Regions from separate parts of the Arthrobacter antioxidans genome, predicted to be linked through region 3. Evidence: riboswitches for the same ligand, from Rfam matches in the RefSeq annotation. Region 3 holds a riboswitch; each other region holds the start of a gene.
What was found. Region 3 has a riboswitch for S-adenosylmethionine ahead of MWM45_RS01610 (O-acetylhomoserine aminocarboxypropyltransferase/cysteine synthase family protein). Riboswitches for the same ligand answer to the same signal wherever they lie in the genome.
Positions count from the first base shown of each region.

Region 1: linked by a shared signal. The riboswitch ahead of MWM45_RS05480 (bifunctional o-acetylhomoserine/o-acetylserine sulfhydrylase) and the one ahead of MWM45_RS01610 (O-acetylhomoserine aminocarboxypropyltransferase/cysteine synthase family protein) in region 3 are both predicted to bind S-adenosylmethionine.
Region 2: linked by a shared signal. The riboswitch ahead of MWM45_RS15445 (ABC transporter substrate-binding protein) and the one ahead of MWM45_RS01610 (O-acetylhomoserine aminocarboxypropyltransferase/cysteine synthase family protein) in region 3 are both predicted to bind S-adenosylmethionine.

Region 1 is NZ_CP095501.1:1,197,766-1,201,028, reverse strand. Features, by position in the region: gene metX (homoserine O-acetyltransferase MetX) at 1-342, opposite strand, end outside; gene MWM45_RS05480 (bifunctional o-acetylhomoserine/o-acetylserine sulfhydrylase) at 349-1,665, opposite strand; SAM riboswitch class IV at 1,746-1,862, opposite strand; gene MWM45_RS05475 (VOC family protein) at 2,029-2,670, shown strand; gene MWM45_RS05470 (CPBP family intramembrane glutamic endopeptidase) at 2,678-3,263, opposite strand, start outside.
Region 2 is NZ_CP095501.1:3,349,426-3,352,688, reverse strand. Features, by position in the region: gene MWM45_RS15455 (amino acid ABC transporter ATP-binding protein) at 1-39, opposite strand, end outside; gene MWM45_RS15450 (amino acid ABC transporter permease) at 36-800, opposite strand; gene MWM45_RS15445 (ABC transporter substrate-binding protein) at 811-1,725, opposite strand; SAM riboswitch class IV at 1,896-2,013, opposite strand; gene MWM45_RS15440 (aminodeoxychorismate lyase) at 2,122-3,000, opposite strand; gene yjfF (galactofuranose ABC transporter, permease protein YjfF) at 3,034-3,263, opposite strand, start outside.
Region 3 is NZ_CP095501.1:315,718-318,980, reverse strand. Features, by position in the region: gene MWM45_RS01620 (C40 family peptidase) at 1-820, opposite strand, end outside; cyclic di-AMP (ydaO/yuaA leader) riboswitch at 826-1,006, opposite strand; gene MWM45_RS01615 (hypothetical protein) at 1,127-1,357, opposite strand; SAM riboswitch class I at 1,442-1,546, shown strand; gene MWM45_RS01610 (O-acetylhomoserine aminocarboxypropyltransferase/cysteine synthase family protein) at 1,638-3,017, shown strand; gene MWM45_RS01605 (CoA-binding protein) at 3,014-3,263, shown strand, end outside.

The DNA of each region.
Region 1 (3,263 bases), 880 kb from region 3:
CGTCGAGCCGTAGCAGCCTCCCAGCATGTTGACGGACACCACGAAGTAGCGGTCGGTGTCCACCGTGCGGCCGGGGCCCACGAGGGAGTCCCACCAGCCCTCCTCCTCCGAGGCGCCGCGCGCCACGTGCGAACTGCCGGTCAGGGCGTGCTGCACGAGGACGGCGTTGGAGCCGTCCCGGTTCAGCCTGCCCCAGGTCTCGAACGCGAGCTGGACGTCGGGCAGCTCACCCCCGGTCTCGAGGACCAGCGGACCGATCGACGCGAAACGGAGCAGCCCGTCCCCGTGGGGCGGTGCGTCGTGGGTCCAGTCGGGCAGCGGAGCAGGAGGGTAGGTGGTCACGAACGGTCAGGCTCCCTTGGCGGCGCGGAAGCCCGCATCCAGATCGGCGAGGATGTCGGTGAGGTTCTCGAGGCCGACGGACAGCCGCACCAGGCCGGGTCGCACGCCCGCGGTGAGCTGGGCCTCCGCCCCGAGCTGGCTGTGCGTCGTCGACGCGGGGTGGATGACCAGCGAGCGCACGTCGCCCACGTTCGCGACGTGCGAGTGCAGTTCGAGGCCGTCGACGAAGCGCTTCCCCGCCTCCAGCCCTCCGGCGATGTCGAAGCTCACGATCGCCCCCGTGCCGTTGGGCCCGTACTTCCTCCCGCGCTCGTACCAGGGACTCGAGGCCAGGCCCGCGTAGGTGACACGCTCGACGCCGTCGTGCCCCTCCAGCCACTCGGCGACGGCCTGTGCGTTCTGCACGTGGCGTTCGACGCGCAGGCTGAGGGTCTCGAGTCCCTGCGCGATGAGGAAGGCGTTGAACGGGGAGACGGCCGACCCGAGGTCGCGGAGCAGCTGGACGCGGGCCTTGAGGATGTAGGCGAGGTTCGCGCCGAGCGCGCTGCCCACCCCGAGATCCCGGGCGTAGACGAGCCCCTGGTAGCTCTCGTCCGGCGTGTTGAACCCGGGGAACCGTTCGGGGTCCTGCGCGAAGTCGAAGTTTCCCGAGTCCACGATGACCCCGGCGATGGCGTTGCCGTGGCCGCCGAGGTACTTGGTGGCCGAGTGCACCACGATGTCCGCACCCCATTCGATGGGCCGGATCAGGTACGGCGTGGACAGCGTGTTGTCGACGATCAGGGGGATGCCGTGCTCGTGCGCGACGGCGCTGATGCCCTCGATGTCGAGGACGTCCTGCCGCGGGTTGGAGACCACCTCGCCGAAGAAGAGCTTGGTGTTCGGGCGGACCGCCGCGCGCCACTGCCCGAGGTCGTCGGGGTCCTCGACGAACGTGGTCTCGATCCCGAACTTCTTCAGGGTGTGCTTGAACAGGTTGTAGGTGCCGCCGTAGAGGCTGGGGCTGGCCACGATGTGGTCCCCCGCCTCCGCGATGTTCAGGACCGCGAAGGTCTCCGCGGCCTGGCCGGAGGCCAGCAGCAGGGCGCCGACGCCGCCTTCTAGGCTCGCGATGCGGGTCTCCACGACCTCCTGGGTCGGGTTGCCGATCCGCGTGTAGATGGGCTCGAGTTCGGTCAGGGCGAACCGGTTCGCGGCGCTCTCCGCGCTCGGGAAGACGAACGAGGTGGTCTGGTAGATGGGGAGCGCACGCGCCCCCGTGACGGCATCCGGCACCTGGCCGGCATGGATCTGGCGTGTTTCAAAGGACCAATCGTTGGACATGGTGTTCCCTCTGATCAGGGGCTCCGCCTGTCCGATGCTCCGGCCGGCGGACGCCGCTCCGGGAGACCGGACCCCGCAGGAGCCCGCGCTTGAACGGCGCCGATGGGACGCCGGACCTGGTCTTCACCCGGGGCACCCCACCGCGGTTGGAGGGTTGCCGGCCAGCAAGCCGGGGCTGTGTGCTGGCACTCATGACCTGCATTCATGTAAGCCGATCCGGGCGGATCCGGCAACCGTGTGACCCTCCGTGAAGCGGCCCGCGGGAGCACTCCCGATCCGGTCCCAGCCCTCTCCCCCGACACGCCCCAGGGAGTAAGGCAACCCTTAGTCGAGACCCAGATCACTTAGTGCCAAGATAGCCGCATGCGCCTGGACCATGTATCTTATGCCTGCGAACCCGATGGACTTGCCGCGACGGCCGATCGAATCTCGGCCAAGCTCGGCGTGGAGCCGGTGAAGGGTGGTGTGCACCCCCGCTTCGGCACGCGCAACATGATTTTCCCCCTGGTCAACGGCCAGTACCTGGAGGTCGTCGAGGTACTGAACCACCCGGCGTCGGACAAGGCCCCGTTCGGCCAGGCCGTCCGCGCCCGCTCCGAAGCCGGCGGCGGCTGGATGGGCTGGTGCGTCGCCGTCGACGATCTGGCACCGTTCGAGGAGCGCCTCGGACGCAGCGCCGTACCCGGCAACCGGAAGTTCCCGGACGGCCAGGAGCTCACGTGGCAGCAGATCGGCATCAAGGGGCTCATCGCGGACCCCCAGGTCCCCTATCTGCTCCGCTGGGACGACGGCACGGAGGACCTCCATCCCTCGAAGGCGCGGCCCGCCTCGGTGAAGCTGGAGTGCCTCACCATCGCCGGCTCGTCGGAGCGTGTGACCGACTGGCTCGGGACGGACGTCGAGAAGACGCTCGACGACGTGCAGGTCCAGTGGATCGCCCCCAACGGGACGCCCGGCGTCATGTCGGTGACGTTCGAGACCGACAGCGGTCGCGTCGAGATCTAGCCTCCGATCACGCGCCGATCCCCAGGGCGGGCCCGAGCAGCGCGTAGCCGACGAACCCCGTGATGTCGATGAGCGCGTGGGCGATCACGAGCGGCATGACCCGCCGCGTCCGGGTGTAGAACCAGGCGAACAGCAGGCCCATCAGCACGTTCCCGATGAACGGCCCGAACCCCTGGTAGAGGTGGTAGCTGCCCCGGATGAGGGCACTCGTGATGATGATCGCGGGGGTGGACCAGCCGAGGTCTCGCAGGCGGATGAACAGGTAGCCGACCACGATGACCTCCTCGAGCACCGCGTGCCGGAGTGCGGACAGCACGAGCACCGGGATGGTCCACCAGTAGTCGTCGAGCGCGGCCGGCACGAGCGCCGTCGTGATGCCGAGCGCGCGGCCTCCCGCGTACACCCCGAGCGTGCCGACGGCGATGATCGCGGCGAGGCCCACGCCGAAACCGACGGTGCGCAGCGGCTGCTCGAAGGTGAGGCCCAGGCGCCGGACGGCCGAGACGCCGGGGCCGCTGAGCAGGAACAGGACGAGCGCCACGGGCATCAGCGCGAAGAGGATGTCCAGGAGCTGGTAGGCGAGGTCGAAGTAC
Region 2 (3,263 bases), 750 kb from region 3:
GTTCCTCCCCGTCAGGGTCCCTGATTCGATCGTCTTCATGCCTTCGCTCCTTCACCGATCTTCGCGGCCAGTTCGTCCGGTTCGGGCTTCTGCTTCTTGCCCACGCGGAGCCGGTTGTCGATGAAGTTGACCAGGTGCGTGAGCGGGATGGTCAGGCACAGGTAGAGCACGCCGGCCGCGATGAGCGGTGACAGGTTGCCGGTGTTGCTCGCGGCGTCGTTGCCCACCCGGAAGAGCTCGCGCTCACTGGCGACGAGGCCGATGAAGTAGATGAGCGAGGACTCCTTGATGAGCGAGATGAACTGGTTCACCAGGGCCGGCAGCACGCGCCGCACGCCCTGGGGGATCACGACGAGCTGCATCGACGAGCCGTAGCTGAAGCCGAGGGCCCGCGACGCCTCCAGCTGTCCCTTCTCCACGCTCTGGATCCCGGAGCGGAAGATCTCACCGATGTACGCCGAGGCGATCAGCGAGAGGGCGAGGATGCCCAGCGGGTACGGGCTCGTGCTGCCCGTGATCTCCCGGAGGATCGGTCCGAGCCCGAGTCCGATGAGCAGGATGATCACGACGGCGGGCAGCCCGCGGAAGATGTCCGTGTAGATGCGGGCGATCCACCGCAGCACGCGGTTGCGTGAGATCCCCATGACGGCGAGGATCATGCCGACGATCGTCCCGATGATCCCCGACGCCAGGGCGAGCATGAGCGTGTTCGGCAGTCCGACGGTCAGCAGGTCCGGCAGGACCGCCGCCATCGCCTCCCAGTCGAAGAAGGTCTTCCCGAGCTGTTCGAGGGCATCCATGCAGGGACCGCTACTTTACTTCCACGGCTTTGCTGCCGGGCTTCCAGTCGGAGGGCATCTCGCGGTCCGGGTACCACTCCTCGGTGAGCTCGGTCCACGTGCCGTCGGCGACGACGGCGTCCAGGCCCGCGTTGAGGGCGTCGATGAGCGGCTGGTTGTCGCTGTTCACGGCGTACGCGGTGAAGTTCTCGGTGTTGATGATGGTCTCGGCGATCGTGGTGTCGTCGCCGTCCTTCACCTGGCCGGTGGCCTGCTGCGACGGGGCCACCCAGGCGTCCACCTGCCCGTTCTTCACGTTCGCGTACACGGTGTTGTAGTCGGGGAAGCGCACCGGCTCGAGGCCGAGGGTGTTGGAGACGTAGTCGTCCTGGACGGTGCCCTGGACCACGCCGATGCGGGTGCTCTCCGAGAGGGAGTCGAAGCCCGTGACGGAGGAGCCGTTCTTCGTGACCACGGCCATGTAGCCGAAGTCGTAGCCGTTGGTGAAGCCCACGTTCTCGCGGCGCTCCGCGGTGGTGGAGATCGAGGAGGATCCGACGTCGAACTGCTTGTTCTGCACCTGGGCGAGGAGCGCGGAGAAGTCGGTGGACGCGAACTCGACCTCGAGGCCCAGCTTGTCGCCGATGGCCCGCAGCAGCTCGTTGTCGTAGCCGGTGAAGACGCCGTCCTCGAGGAAGATGTTCGGCGGGGCGTCGGAGAGCGTGCCGACGCGCAGCGTGCCGTCGGTGACGAGGCCGAGCTCCGAGACGTCGATCTCGTCGATCGGCGTCGTGGTGTCGGTCGTGTACTGGTCGAGCGACTGCTGGTCGCTGCCGGCCAGGGCGTCGGTGGTCTCGGTGGGCTCGCTGCTGCCGCTGCCGCAGGAGACGGTCAGGGCGAGGAAGGGGACGGCGAATGCCGCCAGGACCTTGCGGGAGATGTTCATGGTGTCCTTCGAAGTGCCGGCCCGGATGGGGGCGCGGGGAACGGGGGATGGTGCGGGGGACGCCGGATCACGGCGACGGGGGACAGGCTGCTGGGTGACACGCTCACTGTTCTGGGCTGTGCGAGGGTGCGGGTGCCGTCACCGGGGAATGGTCCGGGACAGGCCGCACGACGCCGTACTTGCCAACCGGGGGACTTGTCCCGGCGGCCGAATCTTCACCTGGAGCACCCCACTACGGGAGAGGGTTGCTGTCCAGCCGGCCAGGGCCGAGGGCTGGAACTCTTGATTGCAGGCAAAACGCTAGGGCAGCACGGAGCATCGGGTCAAAACGGGACGTGCCGGAAACCGACACTTGACGTAGCAGAAGGGCCTCAGGGCGCCCTTTTGTGGCGGAGATTACACGAAGCGGTCCACGAGATCGGTGAGTTCGGCCGTCAGGGCGGTCGAGGTGCGCAGCTCCTGGCCGTCCAGCGAGAGCACCGGCGCGAGGAGCCGGATGCTCGAGATCAGCCACACGGCGTCGGCCTCGAGGAGGTCGCGCGGTTCCAGCGGCCCGTAGCCGAGCTCCCACCCCTGCTCCTTCGCCGCGGCGAACAGCGCGCTCTGCGAGGTTCCCGGGAGGATCCCGCTCTCGAGTTGCGGCGTGAGGAGGGTCTTCCGGCCGTCGCGCTCGTGGGCGAGGAGCACCGTCGACGTCGGGCCTTCCAGGACCTTGCCGTCGGAGGAGGTGAAGATGACGTCGTCGGCCCCGTGCGCCTTCGCGTACCGGACGGCGGCCATGTTCACGGCGTAGGAGAGGGTCTTCGCGCCCATGAGCAGCCAGGGCGCGCGCTGGGCGACGGTGCTGTCGTACCCGCGCTCGAGGAAGAGGACCCTCAGGCCCGTCTCGCGCTGCCGGAGGGTGGCCTCCGGCACGCGGGCCACCTGCACCCAGGCCGTGGCCTGCCCGGCGCCCTCCACCCCGCGGGTGGCGATCAGCTTCACGACGGCGTGACCCTGGTCCGGTTCCGCCGCCGCGAACTCGCGCAGGCCCGTGCGGATCGCGCGGCTCCAGGCCTCGGCGTCCGGCACGGTGAGGTCCAGGGCGGCGGCCGACGACGCGAGGCGGGCCAGGTGCGCCTGCTCCTTGCGGGGGGCTCCGTCGACGGCGAGCAGGGATTCGAAGAGGCCGTCCCCGCGGGTGGCGCCGAGGTCGGTGGCCATCAGCTGCGGCCGGGACGCGTCGACCACCCTGCCGTCGTCATGGGCCGGGTCCAGGAACACGAGAACAGTCATGGGCCACAGCGTAGCCGCCGGGACCCCGCGGCCTCAGGTGAGTCTGACCTTCCGGGTGAAGAGTTTCTGCAGCAGGATGAAGACGAGGAGCAGGGCGCCGATCACGATGCGCGTCCACCAGGAGCTCAGCGTGCCCTCGTAGGAGATGAAGGTCTGGACGATCCCGAGCACGAGCACCCCCGTCAGGGAGCCGAGCACATAGCCGTACCCTCCGGTCAGCAGGGTCCCGCCCACCACGACCGCCGCGATGGCGTCGAGTTCCA
Region 3 (3,263 bases):
TCATGCCGCTGCTGATGACCTGGCCGCCGCCGGCGTAGATCGCGACGTGACCGCCGGTGATGACGAGGTCACCCGGAGCCGGGGTGCCCACGGTGGAGCCGAACCGGAAGAACTGCGAGGGCCCGAGATCGCCTACGGCGATGCCCGCGGCGCGCAGCGCCTTCTCGACCAGGATGGTGCAGTCCTGGACGGCACCGGCGGCGAGCTGTGACTGGGCGGAAGCCAGGAGGGTACCGCCGGCGCTGCCGGAGGTCGCGATCGGCGTGATGTCGGCGGAGGCCAGGTGCACGCCCGGGGCCGGAGCCGTGGACACGGCCGGAGCGGGGGCGACAGCAGCGGCCTGCTGGACCGGCGCCGCGGGAGCAGCCGCCACGAACGCCGCGGGCGCGGCGACGGGCACCGACACCGTCCGGGCCGGAGCCGCAGCGGCACCGCCGGTGGGGATGGTGATGGTGTCGCCGGGGAAGATGATCGATGCGACGGACAGGCCGTTCGCCGTGAGGACCGCGGTCAGGTCCACGCCATAGCGTGCCGAGACGGCGCCCAGGGTGTCACCCGCGACGACGGTGTGCGTCGTCGCTGCGGCACCGGCGGCCGGTGCTGCGACGGCCGCGGGGGCCGTCGTCGTGCCCTGCTCGGTGTACTCACCGGCGTGGGCGGTGCCCACGGCGCCGAGCGCGAGGCCCGAGGTGACGGCGGCGATCGCGACGGGGCGGCCTACGGCGGTGGCGTGAGCCTTGGCGGCGCGGGACAGGCCCTGCAGCGCGAGACTGCCGTCGACGTCGGCACGGTGGCGCGCTGAAGAAATGTTTCGTGACATGGTTCTATACCTCTCCCATGCCTGCGGGGTGAGCTGTCGGGTTCGGATGGGAGTCACCCGGCCGCGCACATCACCCGTGGGTGATGTGGTGCGGCTTAACCCCGAGGGCGCCTGCAGGGTCTCCTGCGCGCCCGGTGGAACTAGTGGTTCCCCCGTCCCTGCCTTTCGTGGTTGCGAACGAGTCCGGGACGACGGCAGGGCTCGGCAATCCGTCCAGGAGCGCCCCACGGTCGCGGAAGCACGTGCTGACCATACCTAACAGCAGTCACTTCTGTCACATTTGAATAACAGGAGGTGAAGTGCGCCTCAGCCGCGCAGCGCCCGCCAGCGACGGAGGGCGAAGACCGTCCCGGCTGCACTGAGCGAGAGCAGCACCGCCTGCTGGACGTAGAACCAGTCCGTGGCCGCCGTTCCGAGGCCGCCCAGGGCCACGAGGATGCTGCTGGCCAGCGTGAGCGTCAGCGCGGCGCCGACGTACCAGAGCGTCTGCCACAGCTTGCGGTCCTGCGCCCGGCTTGCCGATCTCCATTCCTCCATCCCTCCAGCCTAGGTCGCCGCAACCCCTGCCTCACACGGGGACACATGGTTTGGTTCTGCACCCGCCCGGTGTCAGACTCGATCCGACCATCCCGAGCGGCCGAGAGATCTGGCTCACTGACGCCGCAGCAACCCTGGCCTCCGCGTCCCCGCGCCGGCATGAGGGTGCTACTGCCAGAACGATGGAGGGAACCATGAGCATCGTCCCAGCCGCCTGCGGCACCCACCCCGACCTCCGACCCACCGTCGCAGTGTCCGAATCCAGCAAGGCAGGTGCCTGATGGCAGAACGTTCCTTCGGTTTCCGCACGCGCGCACTGCACGCGGGCGGCACGCCCGACGCCACCCACGGGGCCCGGGCGGTCCCGATCTACCAGACGACGTCCTTCGTGTTCAAGGACACCAACGACGCCGCCAACCTCTTCGCGCTGCAGAAGTACGGCAACATCTACTCGCGGATCGGCAACCCCACGGTCGCCGCGTTCGAGGAGCGCATCGCCTCCCTCGAGGGCGGGATCGGGGCGGTGGCGACGGCGTCGGGCATGAGCGCGGAGTTCATCACCTTCGCGGCGCTCTGCCAGGCCGGGGACCACATCGTCGCGGCCTCCCAGCTGTACGGCGGCACCGTCACCCAGCTCGACGTCACGCTGCGCCGGTTCGGGATCGAGACCACCTTCGTCCCCGGGACGGACCCCGCGGACTACGCGGCCGCCATCCGGGACAACACCAAGGCGGTCTACGCCGAGGTGATCGCGAACCCTTCCGGCGAGATCGCCGACCTCGCGGGCCTTGCGAAGGTCGCCCACGACGCCGGCGTCCCGTTCATCGTCGACTCCACGCTGAGCACGCCCTACCTGGTGCGCCCCATCGAGCACGGCGCGGACATCGTCATCCACTCGGCCACCAAGTTCATCGGCGGGCACGGCACCACGCTCGGTGGCGTGATCGTGGAGAGCGGCCGGTTCGACTGGGGCAACGGCAAGTTCCCCATGATGACCGAACCCGTGCCGTCCTACGGCAACATCCAGTGGTGGGCGAACTTCGGGGAGTACGGGTTCCTGACCAAGCTGCGCACCGAGCAGCTCCGCGACATCGGGCCCTCCCTCTCGCCGATGTCCGCCTTCCAGCTCCTGCAGGGGGTCGAGACCCTCGCGCAGCGCCTGGACGAACACCTCGAGAACGCCCTGGCCGTCGCCGAGTGGCTGCAGGCAGATCCGCGGGTGGAATACGTCAACTACGCCGGGCTCCCCACCCATGCGCATCATGAGCGGGCGAAGACCTACCTGCCGCAGGGCCCCGGCTCCGTGTTCAGCTTCGGCATCAGGGGCGGCCGCAGGGCGGGCCAGAAGTTCATCGAGTCGCTGCAGCTCGCCTCGCACCTCGCGAACGTGGGCGACTCCCGCACCCTCGTGATCCATCCGGGCTCGACGACGCACCAGCAGCTCTCGGCCGAGCAGCTCGCCGCGGCGGGCGTCCCCGAGGACCTCGTGCGCATCTCCGTGGGGCTGGAGGACCTCGAGGACATCCTCTGGGACCTGGACCAGGCCCTGGACATCGCGGTGAACGCCTCCGACGCCGGGTTCGAGGACCTGCCGCAGGAAGCGGCCGGGGAGAACGACGACGACGCGTCGGCGACACGGGCAGTGGGAGTGGGAGCATGAGCGGCAGCACCGGCAACACGACACCCGAACGGACCTGGGAGGGGCCGTCGGCGCCCGCACGGCTGAACCTACTGAGGAGCGCGCGGTCGGTGGCGATCGTCGGCGCGTCGGACAAGCCCTCGCGCGCGTCCTACTTCGTCGCGACCTACCTGCAGTCCTCCTCCCCCTACCGCCTGTACTTCGTGAACCCGGTGGCGAAGGAGATCCTCGGCCAGCCGGCCTACGCGTCGCTGAAGGACCTGCCCG